DNA from 4 places in the Halomonas sp. YLB-10 genome. Region 3 is predicted to be linked to each of the others. Evidence: predicted binding sites of a transcription regulator. Region 3 holds the regulator's gene; each other region holds the start of a gene.

Region 1 (4,209 bases), on a different contig from region 3:
GGGCAGTTGGGATCGGTGAACACATAGACGATGCGCTCGGCGTCGGGATCGCCGTCGGCGATCCAGGCGCTGTCCTCAAGGCTCTGCCAGGTGGTCTCGTCCTGGGGGCCGCGCACCAGGCGCTCCAGCGGCGCCTCCGACAGATTGTTGGCGTCGGCATCGATCAGATTGCCGACGATGGCGTGCTCGCCATCCTCGGTGACGAAGATGGTCATCGGCTGTCCGCGATGGCTGGCGGCGAAGCCGCTGAGCCCACCCGGCGCGTCGAATTCACCGTGCACCTCAAGACCTTCCTCTTCCAGCGCCTCGATGGGGGCGGGGTGGTCCTCGGCCTCGACGCTGGACAGTGGCATCAGGCCGAAGGCCACCGCCGCCAGGGTCATGAAGGAACGCTGATGGCGGGGCAGGTCGGGCAGTCGGGGGCGGCGGGGCATGTCGTTACTCTCCGGCATCTTGTAGGACGAATCCCGCGACAAGCGAGAATCACTCGCACTAGGACAGCAGCAAACGCCATCGGTTCGACCGCTGACGTCGCCGGGCAGTGAAAGCGCCAGGGCCGCGCTGTTGTGTGATACACCGAGCGCGCGGTGGCTTATCTGTCGGTGCGCACCAGCCACAGTGAACGATAGGGGGCCAGGGTGTCGACGGGCCGCCAGGCGCCTCCTTCCAGCAGGTCCTGCCAGCCGGACTGGTCGAGGCCGTCCAGTACCAGTGGCTGAGGCCGATCGGTGACGTTGTGAATGGCCAACAGTCGACGGCCATCGTCCAGGGGGCCGCGCTGTATCGCCAGCAGTTCCGGTGGTGTGGGGATGACCGTCTGGGCCGCATCGGGGTGGAAGCAGGGTTCCCTGCGACGGATCTCGAGGCGTCGGGTGAGGGCGAAGAACACCTCGCGGGTCGGCGTGTGACGGCTGTCCAGCAGAGGTTCCAGCTCCTGGCGGTCCCAGCGCTTGCGATTGATCGAACGCAGGCGCCCGCTGCGTTCGACCCCGTCGTGGTCGTTCTGGGTGGCGGTCAGGCAGTGCAGGTAGACGCCGGGGATACCCTTCAGCACCAGCATCAGGTGCTGGCTCAACAGGAAGCGCTCGACCTGCCACGGGTCGGGGCCGCGCCGGGTGCCGCTCATGGCGTCGAACCAGGTGATATTGAGCTCGTAGGGGCTGTCGCTGCCGTCGGCCTGCCGGCGCATGCTGACGAAGCCACCGAAGCGCTGCATCAAGGAGACCAGGGCGTCGATCTCGTGGCCTTCCAGCCAGCCTTCCAGCGGGCGCACGCCAATGCCATCGTGGCTGGCGGTGAAGTTCAGATAGCTGCAGCCGGCGGGGAGCTCGGGCAGGCTGTCGAGCCAGCGCGCCAGGGTGCCGGCCTCGCCACTGGTCAAGGTGTGCAGCAACAGAGGTGGCAGCGGAAACTGGTAGACCAGATGGGCCTCGTCGGGCGGCGTGTCCTGTCGCTCAAGGCCGAAGTAGCTGATGTTCTCGGCGTGGGGCACATTGGTCTCGGTGATGATCAGGGTGCCGGGGGCGACGTGGTCGACCACCGCCCGCAACAGCCGCACCACCGCGTGGGTCTCGGGAAGGTGGATACAGCGGGTGCCGGGGCGTTTCCACAGGAAGGCGACGGCGTCCAGACGGACGATGCGGGCGCCCTGCTGCAGGTAGAACAGCAGGATGCCGACGAATTCGATCAAGACGTCGGGGTTGGCGAAGTTGAGGTCGATCTGGTCCTCGGAGAAGGTCGCCCACAGGTGGCGAACGCCACGGCGGGTGCTGACGGGGACCAGCAGCGGTGAGCTGCGCGGACGCACCACCTCGCTGAGATCGGTATCGGGGTCCATCTCGATGAAGTAGTCGCGCCCGGGCAGGTTGCCGCCGAGATAGTCGGCGAACCACAGCGATTCCCGCGAGACATGGTTGAGCACCAGGTCCACCATCAGATCATGGTGGCTGGCCAGGCGCCGGATATCGCGCCAGTCGCCCAGTTTCGGGTCGACCTCGCGATAGTGGATCACCGAGAAGCCGTCGTCGCTGCTCCAGGGGAAGAAGGGCAGCACATGGACACCGCTGAAGACGGTCTTCAGGCGCTTGCTCAGGAACTCATCGAGTACCGCCAGGGGGGGCTTGTCGGCATCCAGCAGCGAGTCGCCATAGACGATCAGCCACTGGTCCTGCTCGCTCCACAGCGTCTGGCGTGCACCATGACGGTGCCTCAACCCGGCCCCCTGCGCTTCGATCAGGCGCAGCAGACGGCGCAGGACCTCTTCGCTGCGTGCACCATAGAGAGGCGCGAGCAGCTCTGCGGCACGCTGGCGAAAGTCGTCGGGTTCCAGGGGGGAGAGGTGGCTTGCCATGGTGTCCTCCGCAGGCGTGGGGGCGCCTTGCCCCGTGAGCGCTCGCCATTTCATTGACGGCTAGAAAGAAAGTATCAAGCACAGGGCGTGCCAACTCAGCTGAAATCGCGGATGACCTGGGCCATTGCGCTGGGCGGGGCAGGCCTCAGCCGTTACACTATGGCGACATATTTTTCCTGCCGGACTGTCCGCTATGCATTGCCCCTTCTGTGGCGCCCAAGAGACCCGAGTGACTGACTCCCGGCTGGTCGCCGAAGGTGATCAGGTGCGCCGACGGCGGCAGTGTGCTGGCTGCGGTGAGCGCTTCACCACCTACGAGACCGCTGAACTTATCATGCCACGGATCATCAAGGCCGATGGCTCGCGGGAGGTGTTCGACGAGATCAAGCTGCGGGCCGGCATGCTGCGGGCGCTGGAAAAACGCCCCGTCAGCGCCGAGTCGATCGAGGCGGCGGTGGAACGTATCCGCCAGAACCTGCGCGCACGGGGCGAGCGCGAGGTCCAGGCGCGGGTGGTCGGTGAAGAGGTGATGAATGCCCTGAAGCGCCTCGATCAGGTGGCCTATATCCGCTTTGCTTCAGTCTATCGACGGTTTCAGGATATCGACGAATTTCGCGCCGAGATCGACCGCCTGGCCCAGGAGCCGAGTTTCTCGCCCGACACCGGGGAGAGCACATGAATCCGACGGACATCACGGCAGGCCAGGATGAAGCCTGGATGGCCAGGGCATTGAAGCTGGCCGAACGCGGTCGCTACACCACCATGCCCAATCCGAGGGTCGGTTGCGTACTGGTCAAGCACGGCAAGCATCTGGCCGACGGCTACCATCAGCGCGCCGGGGAGCCCCACGCCGAGGTCCATGCACTCGAGGCTGCCGGTGAGCACGCCCGAGGCGCCACCGCTTACGTGACGCTGGAACCCTGCTCTCACCAGGGGCGCACAGGGCCTTGCTGCGATGCCTTGATCAAGGCCGGTGTCGCCAGGGTGGTGGTAGCCATGCAGGATCCCAATCCTCAGGTGGCGGGACGCGGTATCGCACGCCTGCGTGACGCCGGGGTCGAGGTAAGGCTCGGTTGCCTCGAGGCGGACGCCCAGGTATTGAACGCCGGCTTCGTGTCGCGCATGACCCGGGGGCGTCCACGGGTCAGCCTCAAGCTCGCCATGAGCCTCGACGGCCGTACCGCCATGGCCTCCGGCGAGTCCCAGTGGATCACCGGTGCCGAGGCTCGGCGTGACGTCCAGCGGCTGCGGGCTCAGAGCTGCGCCATCCTCACCGGGGTGGATTCGATCATCTTCGACAACTCGCGGCTGACGGTGCGTGCCGATCAGCTCGGGCTCGATGACGCCGAAGTCATCGCCCGACGCCAGCCGCTTAGGGTCGTGGTGGACTCGCGCCTGCGCATGCCGCTGGCCGCGGCCTGCCTGAGCGAGCCAGGGGAGACGCTGGTGGTCTGCGTCGAGGGCAGCGAATCCCCTCGCAGAGACGCGCTGATGCGCTCCGGCGCGCGGGTGCTGGAGATGCCTGCAGGCGACGACGGCCGCGTCGATCTTGGCGCGCTGCTCAAGTGGCTCGGTGACGAGGGCGGCTGCAACGAGCTGTTGGTGGAGACCGGCGCGACCCTGGCAGGTGCCTTGATGGATGCCTGTCTGGTGGACGAGTTGCGTCTTTACATGGCGCCGACCCTGCTCGGCTCCGACGCGCGCGGGCTGATGGCGTTGTCGGGCATCGAACGCATGGCCGAGCAGCGGCCTCTGGAAATTCTCGATATCCGTGCCCTCGGCAAGGACTGGCGTATTCTGGCGCGCCCGGCGCTGGCCGCCTGCGCCGAGCACTGACCCGACGAAAGTCACCGGGGCCC
Region 2 (4,209 bases), on a different contig from region 3:
AGGGCAGCGTGTGGTTCGGCAGCCGCCACAACCTGTTGACCAAGAACGAGCCGGAGATCGCCCGGCTCGGCATCGGACGCAAGTTCCAGAAGCCCACGGTGTTCGAGGCGCTGACGGTGTTCGAGAACCTCGAGCTGGCGATGGCCATGGACAAGAGTCTGTGGCCGACCCTCAAGGCGCGCATGACCGGGGAGGTGCTGGCGCGAATCGAGGAGGTGCTCGAGACGGTGGGCCTGGCGTCGCTCAGTCGCCGCCAGGCGGGCATCCTGTCCCACGGACAGAAGCAGTGGCTCGAGATCGGCATGCTGTTGATGCAGCGCCCTCGACTGTTGCTGGTCGACGAGCCGGTGGCGGGGATGACCGAGCAGGAGATGGAGCGTACCGCAGAGCTGTTGTTGAGCCTCGCCGGCAAGCACTCGGTGGTGGTGGTGGAGCACGACATGGGCTTTGTGCGTTCGATCGCCCGCACGGTGACGGTGCTGCATCAGGGTTCGGTACTGGCCGAGGGCAGTATGGACAAGGTGGCAAGCGACCCCAGGGTGATCGAGGTCTACCTGGGTGGCGACGAGGAGGCGGCATGATCGGACTGGAGCGGGTACCTCAGCAGTCTTCGGTAAGAGCGCTGTACTGGGCGGACGGCGCATCCCGCGGCAGGCTGGCCACGCTGTGGGCGAAGGTCTGCGGCCGGTGGGCGCGAGAGACAGGCAAGGAGGTGGATCGATGCTGAGCATTCGCGGGCTCAATCAGTTCTATGGCGAGAGCCATACCCTGTGGGATCTCGATCTCGACGTGCCCAGGGCGGCCTGTACCTGTGTGCTGGGTCGTAATGGCGTCGGCAAGACCACCCTGATGAAGGCGATCATGGGCGAGGTGCCGATCACCGGCGGTGAGCTTCACTACGCCGACGGTGTCGCGCTGGAGAAGCGTCGCCTCGAGGATCGCTCACGCCTGGGCGTGGGCTATGTGCCCCAGGGACGCCAGATCTTTCCGCTGATGACGGTGGAGGAGAACCTGCGCACTGGCCTTGCCGCCCGTGGTGATGGCCTGCGCCAGGTGCCCGAACGGATCTATGAGCTGTTCCCGGTACTCAAGGAGATGCGTCACCGGCGTGGCGGCGATCTGTCCGGCGGTCAGCAGCAGCAGCTGGCGATCGGGCGCGCCCTGGTGATCGAGCCGAAGCTGTTGATCCTCGACGAGCCGGGGGAGGGCATCCAGCCCAATATCGTCGCCCAGATCGGCGAAGTCATCCGTCGGTTGATCGCCGATGATGGGCTGACCGTGCTGCTGGTGGAGCAGAAACTGCCCTTTGCCCGTCGCTTCGCCGACCACTTCGCCATCCTCGATCGCGGGCGGAGAGTCGCCGTCGGTGATATCGGTGAGCTCGACGACGCCGTGGTGAAGCGCTACCTGACCGTCTGAGCGGTAGCGCGTCAATCAGGATGAATCGCTGCACATCAATGGTGCGCAATCGTAAGGTTGCGCACTTTTTTTGTGCGCTACCAAAGGCGTGCTTTTCTCTGGTGCAATCCTTGGTTGTTCTATAAGAAATTGAAAATTAAGTAGAAAAATAGAGATTCGAGAAGCTGGTACGGGGCTTGCACCTTGATTGGGCAATGGTGGTGGCCTTTTTTACTTTCGCTTGCCACGCCGACTCGACGGACCGCCCGGGAGAGCCATGAGCGCGCAGACAACACAGGATTCGACCGATCGGCACGGCCATCGCTTCGACGCGGGACGGCGCTGGGAGGCCAGCCTCGATCTCGGCTTTCGCCATGATGGCCAGGCCACTCGCCTCTATCGGGTGGATCATCGCGGCCCCCTGCGGGTGCAGCGTCCCTTCTACCCCGAAGGCCGCGACGGCACCTGCCACGTCTATCTGCTGCATCCCCCGGGGGGGCTGGTCAGCGGCGATATCCTGGATATCCAGGCGCGGGTGGGCGCGGGCGCGCGGGCGCTGCTGACCACACCGGCGGCCAACAAGCTGTATCGGGCCGACCGCAACGCCGTGGCCTGGTCCCAGCGCACTCGTCTGGTGGTCGAGGAGGGCGGGCTGCTCGAGTGGTTGCCCCAGGAAACCATCGCCTTCGACGGCTCGCGAGGGGTGCAGGCCACCGAGATCGAGCTTTCCGGCAGCGCCCGCTGCCTGGGCTGGGAGGTGCTGGCGCTGGGCCGGCCGGCCAGTGATCTGCCGTTTGCCAGCGGCCACCTCGAACAGCGCTTCCGGTTATCCCGGGACGGACGACCACTGTGGATCGAGCGCCAGCCCCTCGACCCTGACCATCGTCGTTTTCACGGCGCCTGGGGGCAGCGAGGGTGCAGCGTCCAGGCAACCCTGTGGGCGGTCGGGCTCGAAGACGAGTCCGCGGCGATCGAACGTCTGCGCCAAGGGTTGGGGCAGGGAGGGAATGACCTTGCCGGCAGTCCCGGCGCTGGTGAAGCCGAGCGCTGGGCCGTCACCGTACGTGATGGCGTCCTGCTGCTGCGCTACCTCGGTCACTCGCGGCGCGAGGCCTGGTCGCTGTGCGAGGCGGCCTGGACGTTGCTGCGTCCGATGCTGATGGATCGCGAGGCCTGTGTGCCACGCATCTGGTTTACCTGAATGTCATGCCGGGCGGGACAGGCGACCCCTGGCCACCCTGACCAACATCGAGGATGAAAGGATGGAGCTGACACCGCGTGACAAGGACAAGCTCTTGCTGTTTACCGCTGGCCTGGTGGCCGAGCGGCGACGCGCCAAGGGGCTCAAGCTGAACTATCCCGAGGCGGTGGCCTTGATCAGCTGCGAGATCATGGAGGGTGCCCGGGAAGGCCTGAGTGTGGCCGAGATGATGAGCCGAGGGCGCCAGATACTGGGGCGTGACGAGGTGATGGAAGGGGTGGCGGAAATGGTCGACGAGGTGCAGGTCGAGGCCACCTTTCCCGACGGCACCAAGCTGGTAACGGTGCACAACCCGATCTCGTGACGCTGCCAGGCCCCGGCTTGATCCGGGGGCGACGCGACAGGCTCATACGCTGATACCAATAGGGAGGGCGCGGGATGATCCCCGGAGAATACCAACTGAAGGACGGTGACATCGCCCTGTGCGAGGGTCGCGACAGGGTCACGCTGGAGGTGGCCAATCGCGGAGATCGACCGATTCAGGTCGGATCCCACTATCACTTCGCCGAGACCAACCCGGCACTGGCGTTCGATCGCGACAGGGCGCGGGGCTTTCGTCTGGACGTGGCCGCCGGCAGCGCGGTGCGCTTCGAGCCGGGGCAGAGCCGTGAGGTCACCCTGGTGAGCTTCGCCGGACGTCGTCATATCTACGGCTTTCGCGGTGAAGTCATGGGCGCGCTGGACGATGCCGGTGCACCCAGCGGCGACAGCGGCCAGGAGGACGCCCGATGAAGATCAGTCGTCAGGCTTATGCCGACATCTATGGCCCCACCGTCGGAGACCGGGTGCGCCTGGGAGACACCGAGCTGTGGATCGAGGTAGAGAAGGACGCCACCCACTACGGCGACGAGGTCAAGTTTGGTGGTGGCAAGGTCATTCGTGACGGTATGGGGCAGAGCCAGCGTCTCGACCAGACGGTGATGGACACCGTCATCACCAATGCCCTGATCCTTGACTGGTGGGGCATCGTCAAGGCCGACGTGGGCCTTCAGGCGGGTCGCATCGCCGCCATCGGCAAGGCCGGCAATCCAGACACCCAGCCGGACGTCACCATCGTGATCGGACCCGGCACCGAGGTCATCGCCGGCGAGGGCAAGATCCTCACCGCCGGCGCCATCGACGCCCACGTGCACTTCATCTGTCCGCAGCTGGTGGACGAGGCCCTGGCCAGCGGCATCACCACCATGCTGGGGGGCGGTACCGGGCCTGCCACCGGATCGAACGCCACCACCTGCACGCCGGGGGCCTGGCACATCCACCAGATGCTCAAGGCCTGCGACAGCCTGCCGATGAACATCGGTCTGCTCGGCAAGGGCAACGCCAGCCTGCCTGAAGCGCTGGAGGCCCAGATCGAAGCGGGCGCCATGGGGCTCAAGCTGCACGAGGACTGGGGGACCACCCCGGCCTCCATCGATACCTGCCTGAGCGTGGCCGAGCGCTACGACGTGCAGATCGCGATCCACACCGACACCCTCAACGAGTCCGGTTTCGTCGAGGACACCCTGGCGGCGTTCAAGCAGCGCGGCATCCATACCTACCATACCGAAGGC
Region 3 (4,209 bases):
GTCGGCCAGGGCCGAGGCGATTCCCTCGGCCAGGTAGACCGAACGATGCTGTCCTCCGGTGCAGCCCACCGCCACGGTGAGGTAGCTGCGCTGGCTTTGCTGATAGCGCGGTAGCCAGGTGCGCACCCAGGCGAGAATGTCGCGTTTCATGTCGGCGACGTCCTGATAGCGTTCGAGGAAGTCGATGACGCTGGGATCGCAGCCATTGGCATCACGCAGCGATGGTTCCCAGTAGGGGTTGGGCAGACAGCGGGCATCGAACACGATGTCTGCATCCGGCGGCACGCCACGCTTGAAGCCGAAGGACTCCACGGTCAGGCTCAACTGGCCGCTGCGGTGGTCGGCGACCTGTTCGGCGATGCGCGAACGCAGTTCGTGTACCGACAGGCGAGAGCTGTCGATGACCAGATCGGCCAGGTCTCGAATGCCCGAAAGGGCCTTCTGTTCGGACTCGATGGCTTCCGCCAGGGTCATGTCGCTATCACGGGTCAGGGGGTGACGGCGCCGCGTGTGGGAATAACGCTCGAGCAGAATTCGCGCATCACTGGTCAGGTAGACCACCTGGCAGTCGATCGGACTCTGCTTGAGGGACGCCAGCTGGGCGGGGAAGCGTTCCAGCGCCTCAGGCAGGTTGCGGGCGTCGACGCTGACGGCGATACGGCGGGAATGACCGTTTTCCAGCTCGTCCACCAAGGCGCCCAGCAAGGTCGCGGGAAGGTTGTCGATGGCGTAGAACCCCAGGTCCTCCAGGGCCTGAAGGGCCACGGACTTTCCCGAGCCGGAGCGACCACTGATGATCACGAGCTGCATGTCCTGTCTCCTTGGGCAGGCGTCCATTGCTGATGGCCTAGGCAAGGCCGCGATCAGGAGGGAGTGTCGTCCCCTGGCGCCTGTTGGCGGATGGCTTCCTGCAGGCGCTCGTGAAGCTCGCGCTGAGAGCTGGCGTGGCGCAGACGGTGACGTGTGTCGGCGTCGTTCATGACGCCAGCGACCTGGCCGAGCAGGGCAAGATGGGCGTCGTCGGCCTCTTCCGGCACCAGCAGCACGAACACCAGATCGACGGGCTCACCATCGATGGCATCGAAGTCGACAGGTTCCGCGAGTTTGAGGAAGCCGGAGATGGGCGCCTTGCAGTGGGGGTTGCGGGCATGGGGAATGGCGACGCCATTGCCGATGCCGGTACTGCCCAGGCGCTCACGTCCGATCAGCCGACTGAAGACCTCCTGGCTGTCCAGGCTCGGGGTGTTCTGCGCAATGAAGGTGCTGAAAAACTCCAGCACCCTCTTCTTGCTGCCTCCCGGGACATCGAACAATGTGCGCTCGGGAGGGAGAATGGCTTCCAATGTCATGAGAGTCAGCGAATTCCGGCGCCTTGGGCGCGGGCTTGGGATTTTTCCTTGTGCTTGACCAGCTGGCGGTCCAGCTTGTCGGCAAGGGCGTCGATAGCAGCATACATGTCGCCGTCCTGCGCTTCGGCATGCAGGTCGGCACCGGCGGCGTGAAGGGTGCAGGCGGCCAGCTGGCGTTCCTTTTCCACCGAGAGGGTCACCTGGACGTTGGTGATGTTGTCGTAGTGGCGCTCCACACGGGCGAGCTTCTCTTGTACGTAGTCACGCAGGGGATCGGTCAATTCGACGTGGTGGCCGGTGATGTTGACTTGCATGACAGGCTCCTTGCTCTTTCGGGTGGTGGCTTGATTGTAACCCTTTTTCCGATCCTGCAAACCCCCTCGACGCTACGCAGAAAGACGCAGATGTCATGCGAAATTTCAAGTGCTTGCGCTTTCCCGATAACTAGGCTAGCGACGCCGCAGCGCAAGGCCTCAGCGCAGTCGCTTGCGCTCGCTGGAAGACGGAATATTCATGGCTTCCCGGTACTTTGCCACGGTGCGTCTGGCGACATTGACACCGTCTTCCGCCAGCAATTCCACCAGTTTGCTGTCCGACAGAGGTTTGCGGGCAGGTTCCTTTTGAATCAACGATTTGATCATGGCGCGGATGGCGGTACTGGAATGGGCGTCGCCATCCTGGCCGACCTGGCTCGAGAAAAAATACTTCAACTCGAACACGCCGCGAGGCGTGTGCACGAACTTCTGGGTGGTCACGCGGGAGATGGTGGACTCGTGCATCTCCACCTTGTCTGCGATATCGGCCAGCACCAACGGTTTCATGGCCGCTTCTCCCTGCTCGAGGAAGTCGATCTGACGCACCATGATTTCCCGGCCGACCTTCAGCAAGGTGTCGTTGCGGCTGGACAGACTCTTGATCAGCCAGCGCGCCTCCTGCAGGTGGTCCTTGAGGAACTGGTTGTCCTGGCTCTTGTCCGCGCGCCGAATCAGCGCAGCGTAGTCGGGCTGGATGCGCAGTCGGGGCATTGCATCCGGGTTGAGTTCAACGCGCCAGCCCTCTTCGGTGTGGCGTACCACCAGGTCGGGAATGACGTAGTCGTTATCGCTGTCACCGAACTGGCTGCCGGGACGTGGGTCGAGGCTTCGGATCAGCTCGATGACGCTGTCGAGTTGGTCGTCATCGAGTCCTAGCCGGCGCTTCAGCAGACGTCGGTCGCCGCTGGCCAGTGCCTCGAGAAACTGTCTTACCAGTCGTCCGGCCTGGGGCAGCAGGACGGTATCGCGAGGCAGACTATCCAGTTGCAGCATCAAACACTCGCGCAGGTCGCGGGCGAACACTCCGGTCGGTTCGAACTGTTGCAGCCGAACCAGCACCGCCTCCACCTCGGCGAGGGGAGGGGGGCGACGACCGTCTTGCTCGAGCCCCTGGGCGATGTCATCCAGTGTCTGCTCGAGATAGCCGTCGGCGTTGACCGCGTCGAGCAGGCTCTCGGCGATCAGGCGCTCCTGGTCGCTGACGTCGAGCATCGCCAGTTGCCAGCTCAGGTGGCTGTGCAGTGACTGGGAGCTTGCCTGGCGCTCGAAATCCGCCGCCTCGCCACTGCCGGCGGGGGTGGTGCCCAGGTCCTGGTAGGTGTCGGACCAGTCGCTGTCCACACTGAGTTCCGAGGGAATCTGATCCGCCCAGTCATCTTCCGCGGCTTCCCTGGTCTGCTGTTCGCCGAACTCGTCCTCGAGTTCGAGCATGGGGTTGGCCTCCAGCGCCTGCTGGACCTCCTGGCGCAGGTCCAGAGTCGAAAGCTGCAGCAGGCCGATCGCCTGTTGCAGTTGCGGGGTCATGGTCAGCTGGGTACCGATGCGCAGCTGCAGTGACGCCTTGAGGGCCATGGGTCGGGATCCACCAGTGTTGTCGAAAGGCTTTACCCTAACGACGAGTCATCAGACATGCAAGCATCTTGCCAAGTTGGTGTTTTTTGACCTGTGGGAGGGAGTGAAAAGGTCGATGTGGAACAACTTGGTAGGGGGGGAGGTGTTTCTTTCGAGGGAGGCCCTGTGTGCAAGGTGAGGCCGACCCTTTCGGGGCCGGCGCTTGGATGCTGATGCTGGCAAGTGTTGCGGCCGCTTGAGGCGACTGCGGCTGTCGGGCGGCCCTGCGGTCTAAAGGCGGAAGTTTTCGCCCAGGTAGACCTCCTTGACGCGCTGGTTGGCAAGGATGGACTCGGCGCTGCCCTCGGCGATGATCTGGCCGTCGCCGACGATGTAGGCACGATCGCAGATATCGAGGGTCTCGCGCACGTTGTGATCGGTGATCAGGACGCCGATATCGCGGGCCTTGAGTTGACGAATGATGGACTTGATCTCGCCCACCGAGATCGGGTCGACCCCGGCGAAGGGTTCATCGAGCAGGATAAAGGCCGGCTCGGTGGCCAGGGCGCGGGCGATCTCGACCCGGCGCCGCTCCCCGCCGGACAGGCTCATGCCGGGGTTGTCGCGAATATGGCTGACGTGGAAGTCCTCGAGGAGTTGCTCGAGACGTGCTTCTCGGCCCTCGCGGTCGAGGTCCTTGCGGGTCTCGAGGATCGCCATGATGTTGTCGGCCACCGACAGCTTGCGAAAGATCGAAGCCTCCTGAGGCAGGTAGCCGATACCGGCCAGCGCGCGCTGATGCATGGCCGCGCGGCTCAGGTCCCGATCATCGATGCTGATGCTGCCGGCGTCGGCTCTGACCAGGCCGACGATCATGTAGAAGGAGGTGGTCTTGCCGGCCCCGTTGGGGCCCAGCAGACCGACGATGCTGCCCTGCTCGATCGACAGGCTGATGTCCTGGACGACGCGACGCTTCTTGTAGCTCTTGGCCAGAT
Region 4 (4,209 bases), on a different contig from region 3:
GCCCTCGCCCAGCCGGGCGAGGGTATCCAGTACGCTGTCGGCGAGGCCGGCCAGGTAGTCGGCGTCGTGGGCGGCGATCACCGCCCAGTCTTCTGCCGTGCTTTGGTCGATGCGGGTGAAGGCCGCCTTGCCGGCGGCGTGAGCATCGTTTGCGTCTGTCATGTCGGCCTCCCGATCAACCCACCAGCCAGTGGGCCATGACCACGATGATGGGCAGGGTGATGGCGGTGCGCAGCAGGAAGATCACCACCAGTTCCCACAGCTTGAGCGGGATCCGTGACTTCAGCAGCAGGGCGCCGATCTCTGACATGTAGATCAACTGGGTCAGTGACAGACAGGCGATGACGAAGCGGGTCAGTTCGCTCTCGATGTCGCTGGCCAGTACCGCCGGCAGGAACATGTCGGCAAAGCCCACCAGGGTCGCCGGCGCGGCGGCCTCGGCCTCGGGCAGACCCATCCACTCGAGCACCGGCACCATCGGCATGGACAGCCAGGTGAACAGCGGAGTGAACTCGGCCAGTACCAGCGCCACGGTACCGATGGCGATGACCAGCGGCAGCAGCCCGAAGAAGATGTCGGCGACGTTGAACAGTGCCAGGCGGGCGAGCTTGAGCGGGCCCGGGGCGGTCTCGGCGCGGGCCACGGCGATGCCCAGGCTGTAGCGCAACAGGCTCTGGTTGCCGGTGTTTTCTTCCTGGATCTGGCAGCCCACCGGCTCGTAGTAGGTGTTGGCCTTGCGTGACAGCGGCGGCAGGCGCGGCACGATGACGGCGGCGACCAGGCCGGCCACCACCACGGTCAGGTAGAACGGCACGAACAGGTGGTTGATGCCGATGAAGCTGGTCACCAGCAGGGCGAAGGCGATCGACACGATCGAGAAGTTGGTGGCGATGGCCGAGGCCTCGCGGGCGTTGTAGAAGCCCTGCTCGTACTGCTGGGTGGTGATCAGTACGCCGACGGTGCCGGAGCCCATCCAGGAGGCGGTGGCGTCGATGGCGCTGCGCCCGGGCAGCCCGAAGATCTTGCGAAAGGGCGTGCGCACCATGGAGCCGATGAACTCCATGAAGCCGAAGTCCACCAGGAAGGGCAGCAGGATGGCGGCGAAGAAGAAGAAGGTCAGCAGCACCGGCGCCAGGTCATTGAGCATTACCCCGCCAGTGAAGGAGGCGGTGACCATCTCCGGGCCGACCTGGAAGTAGGTCATCAGCGCGAAGGCGGCGCCGAGGGCGCGCATCACCACCCACAGCGGGGCGATGTCGAATAGCTCCTTCATCGCGCCCTGGCGGGCCCAGCCTGGTTTGGTCAGCTTGACCACCAGGGTCAGCACGATGGACAGGGTGAGCACGACGGTGGCGATGGCGGGCAGGGCGTCGCCGAGGGTGGCCTTGAGCCAGTCGGCGGCCAGACCCATGCCGATGTTGATGGTGTCACCGACCGAGAAGGGCACCAGGAACAGCAGGATGCCGATCAACGACGGGACGAGGAACTTGATCAGACCATGGGTGCTTAGCTTGCCCCCGTCGGTCGTGATCTTGTCGGCAGAATGCAGGTGGGAGGACATGGGCGATCACTCTTTGCTGTTGTAATGGTCGGCGCCCTGACGCGGGCGCCTCGTTGGCTGTCGCCAGGGCCACTCCCTGGCCCTGTGAGGATTCAGTCGCGTCGCGCGACTCCGGGGAGCACGCACAGCATTTCATAGAGCAGGGTGGCGCCCATCAGGGCGGTGTTGCCGCTGGGGTCGTAGGGCGGGGAGACTTCGACCAGGTCGCCGCCGACGATATTGAGCCCCTGGGCGCCGCGCACGATCTCCAGGCCCTGGGCCGAGGTCAGGCCGCCCATTTCCACCGTGCCGGTGCCGGGCGCCACCGACGGGTCCAGGCCATCGATGTCGAACGAGATGTACACCGGGCCATCGCCCATCTGCTCGCGCACCTCGGCCATCAGCGGCTCGAGAGACTTGTGCCAGCACTGTTCGGCCTGGACCACGCGGAAGCCCTGCTGGCGACACCAGTCGAAGTCCTCGGCGGCGTAGCCGGTGCCGCGCAGACCGATCTGGACGACCCGGTTGGCGTCCAGCAGCCCTTCTTCCTGGGCGCGGCGGAACGGGCAGCCGTGGGCCACCTCTTCGCCGAACATGTGCTCGTTGACGTCGGCGTGGGCGTCAATATGGATCAGCCCGACCGGGCCATGTTTCTTGGCGATGGCGCGCAGGATCGGCCAGGTCAGGGTGTGGTCACCGCCCAGGGTCAGCGGCACGCAGTCGTGGGACAGGACGTCGTCGTAGAAGCGGCTGATGATGTCCAGGTTCTTCGGCAGGTTGAAGGTGTTGATCGGCACGTCGCCGATGTCCGCCACCTGCAGGCTGTCGAAGGGTGCAGCACGGGTGGCCATATTGTAGGGGCGCAGCATGCGCGATTCGTCGCGGATCTGGCGCGGCCCCAGTCGGGTGCCCGGGCGGTTGGAGGTGCCGATGTCCATGGGAATGCCGATAAAGGCGGCGTCCAGACCCTCGGCGCTGGTCTGGGTTGGCAGACGCATCATGGTGGCAGGGCCACCGAAGCGCGGCATCTCGTTGCCGCCGAGAGGTTGATTGAAGTCGCTCACAGGGAACTCCTGGCATCGTGGATGGGGACGGTCGCGGCCCTGGGCCTGACGGTTGTTGTGAGTGATGCAGACGCCGTGCCATCTTTTGAGCATTTATACTAAAGATGTAATAGAGGTGCAGAGATTCCAAGGGATGGTCTGCTGTGGTGATAGAAGTGATCCAGAAGTGAATCGCGATCTCGACGCATCGTGATACACTTCTGAATCAATGATGCATTTATGGATCGCTGGATGAGCGACGACGACACCAAGATTCTCAAGACCATCATCGATACCGCCCACGACCACTTCTTCATCGTCGCGCCGGACGGTCGTATCCGCGACGTCAGTCCTGGGGCGGCGGCGGTCTACGGCATGTCCTGCGAAGAGCTCTGCGCCACCAGCGTGCAGCGGCTCGAGGCCGATGGCGTGCTGACCCCGTCGGTCAGCCTGGAAGTCATTCGCAGCGGGCGGCCGGCCCAGCTGGTCCAGCGCACCGGCACCGGACGCCGGGTCATCGCCCAGGCCCATCCGGTATTCGAGGGTGAGCGGCTGGTGGCGGTGGTCAGCCGCTCCATGGACTTGACCGATCTGCAGCTGCTGCAGCAGGAGTACGCGCTGTTGCAGCGCCGCTTTAGCGAGCACCTGCGCCGGGGGCATGCGCTGGAGAGCGACAGCGAAGCACTCGAGGCCGAGCTCGATGACCTGGAGGTGAAAAGCCAGCTGATGCGCGAGGTGGCGCTGCTGCTCAAGCGGGTCGCGCCCACCGACGCCACGGTCTTGATGCTGGGCGAGTCCGGGGTGGGCAAGACCGCTTTCGCCCGCCAGCTGCACCGTTGGAGTTCTCGCCGCGATGGCCCCTTTATCGACGTCAACTGCGCCGCCATCCCTGAAAGCCTGTTCGAATCGGAGATGTTCGGCCATGAAAAGGGCGCGTTCTCCGGCGCCGCGCCCGGGGGGCGCAAGGGGCTGATCGAGCAGGCCGAGGGCGGCACCCTGTTTCTCGACGAGATCGGCGAGTTGCCCTTGGCGGTGCAGACCAAGCTGCTGAAGACCATCCAGGATGGCAGTATTACCCGGCTTGGGGACAGGGCCCCGCGACGGGTCGACTTTCGCCTGGTGGTGGCCACCAATCAGGATCTGTCGGCACGGGTCGAGCAGGGCCTGTTTCGCCTGGATCTGTACTACCGGCTGAACGTGATTCCTGTCACCCTGCCGCCCCTGCGCGAGCGTCGCGAGGATATTCCCGGCCTGGTCGAGCGCCAGCTAAAGCGCCTCAATCGGCGTTATGGACGCGACAAGATGCTGGCGCGAGACGTGTGGCAGGCGCTGATGGGCTGGGATTGGCCGGGCAATGTGCGTGAGTTGGAAAACACCCTGGAAAGGGCCTGGTTATCCAGTGACGATGTCATCCAGGGCGATCTGCTGGTGCCGTCCACGGGGGCCTCGGTAGGGCAGCTCGGCGGGCAGCAGCGTGAAGCGCAGCAGACGGCGTCGTCTGTCACCGGAGCCTCCGCTGCGCTGGCTGATGGCGCTACGTCACCCGCGACACTATCCGCACCAGGCGCAGCGCGCCCCGAACTGCCGCTTGCCCGGGGCGAGGGCCTGAAGGCCGCCCTGGCCCGG

Evidence for each region. Region 3 encodes sigma-54, which starts transcription at its own class of promoters, with help from an activator protein. Its sites were predicted from a motif close to TGGCACNNNNNTTGCTNT; they were not measured.
Region 1: the regulator sigma-54 is predicted to act here: its motif matches at 2,426-2,443, upstream of EBB56_RS02630 (sugar phosphorylase).
Region 2: the regulator sigma-54 is predicted to act here: its motif matches at 1,585-1,602, upstream of EBB56_RS16755 (urease accessory protein UreD).
Region 4: the regulator sigma-54 is predicted to act here: its motif matches at 2,668-2,685, upstream of speB (agmatinase).

Annotation. Positions count from the first base shown of each region.
Region 1 covers NZ_RRCU01000001.1:652,653-656,861, reverse strand. Annotated here, with positions in the region: gene dsbG (thiol:disulfide interchange protein DsbG) at 1-434, opposite strand, end outside; gene EBB56_RS02630 (sugar phosphorylase) at 593-2,350, opposite strand; gene nrdR (transcriptional regulator NrdR) at 2,544-3,029, shown strand; gene ribD (bifunctional diaminohydroxyphosphoribosylaminopyrimidine deaminase/5-amino-6-(5-phosphoribosylamino)uracil reductase RibD) at 3,026-4,186, shown strand.
Region 2 covers NZ_RRCU01000007.1:257,867-262,075, reverse strand. Annotated here, with positions in the region: gene urtD (urea ABC transporter ATP-binding protein UrtD) at 1-581, shown strand, start outside; gene urtE (urea ABC transporter ATP-binding subunit UrtE) at 721-1,419, shown strand; gene EBB56_RS16755 (urease accessory protein UreD) at 1,676-2,599, shown strand; gene ureA (urease subunit gamma) at 2,661-2,963, shown strand; gene EBB56_RS16745 (urease subunit beta) at 3,038-3,391, shown strand; gene ureC (urease subunit alpha) at 3,388-4,209, shown strand, end outside.
Region 3 covers NZ_RRCU01000004.1:146,206-150,414, forward strand. Annotated here, with positions in the region: gene rapZ (RNase adapter RapZ) at 1-810, opposite strand, end outside; gene ptsN (PTS IIA-like nitrogen regulatory protein PtsN) at 864-1,349, opposite strand; gene hpf (ribosome hibernation-promoting factor, HPF/YfiA family) at 1,355-1,663, opposite strand; gene EBB56_RS10595 (RNA polymerase factor sigma-54) at 1,823-3,235, opposite strand; gene lptB (LPS export ABC transporter ATP-binding protein) at 3,506-4,209, opposite strand, start outside.
Region 4 covers NZ_RRCU01000010.1:87,219-91,427, reverse strand. Annotated here, with positions in the region: gene EBB56_RS19970 (HD domain-containing protein) at 1-162, opposite strand, end outside; gene EBB56_RS19965 (YjiH family protein) at 176-1,561, opposite strand; gene speB (agmatinase) at 1,654-2,604, opposite strand; gene EBB56_RS19955 (sigma-54-dependent Fis family transcriptional regulator) at 2,836-4,209, shown strand, end outside.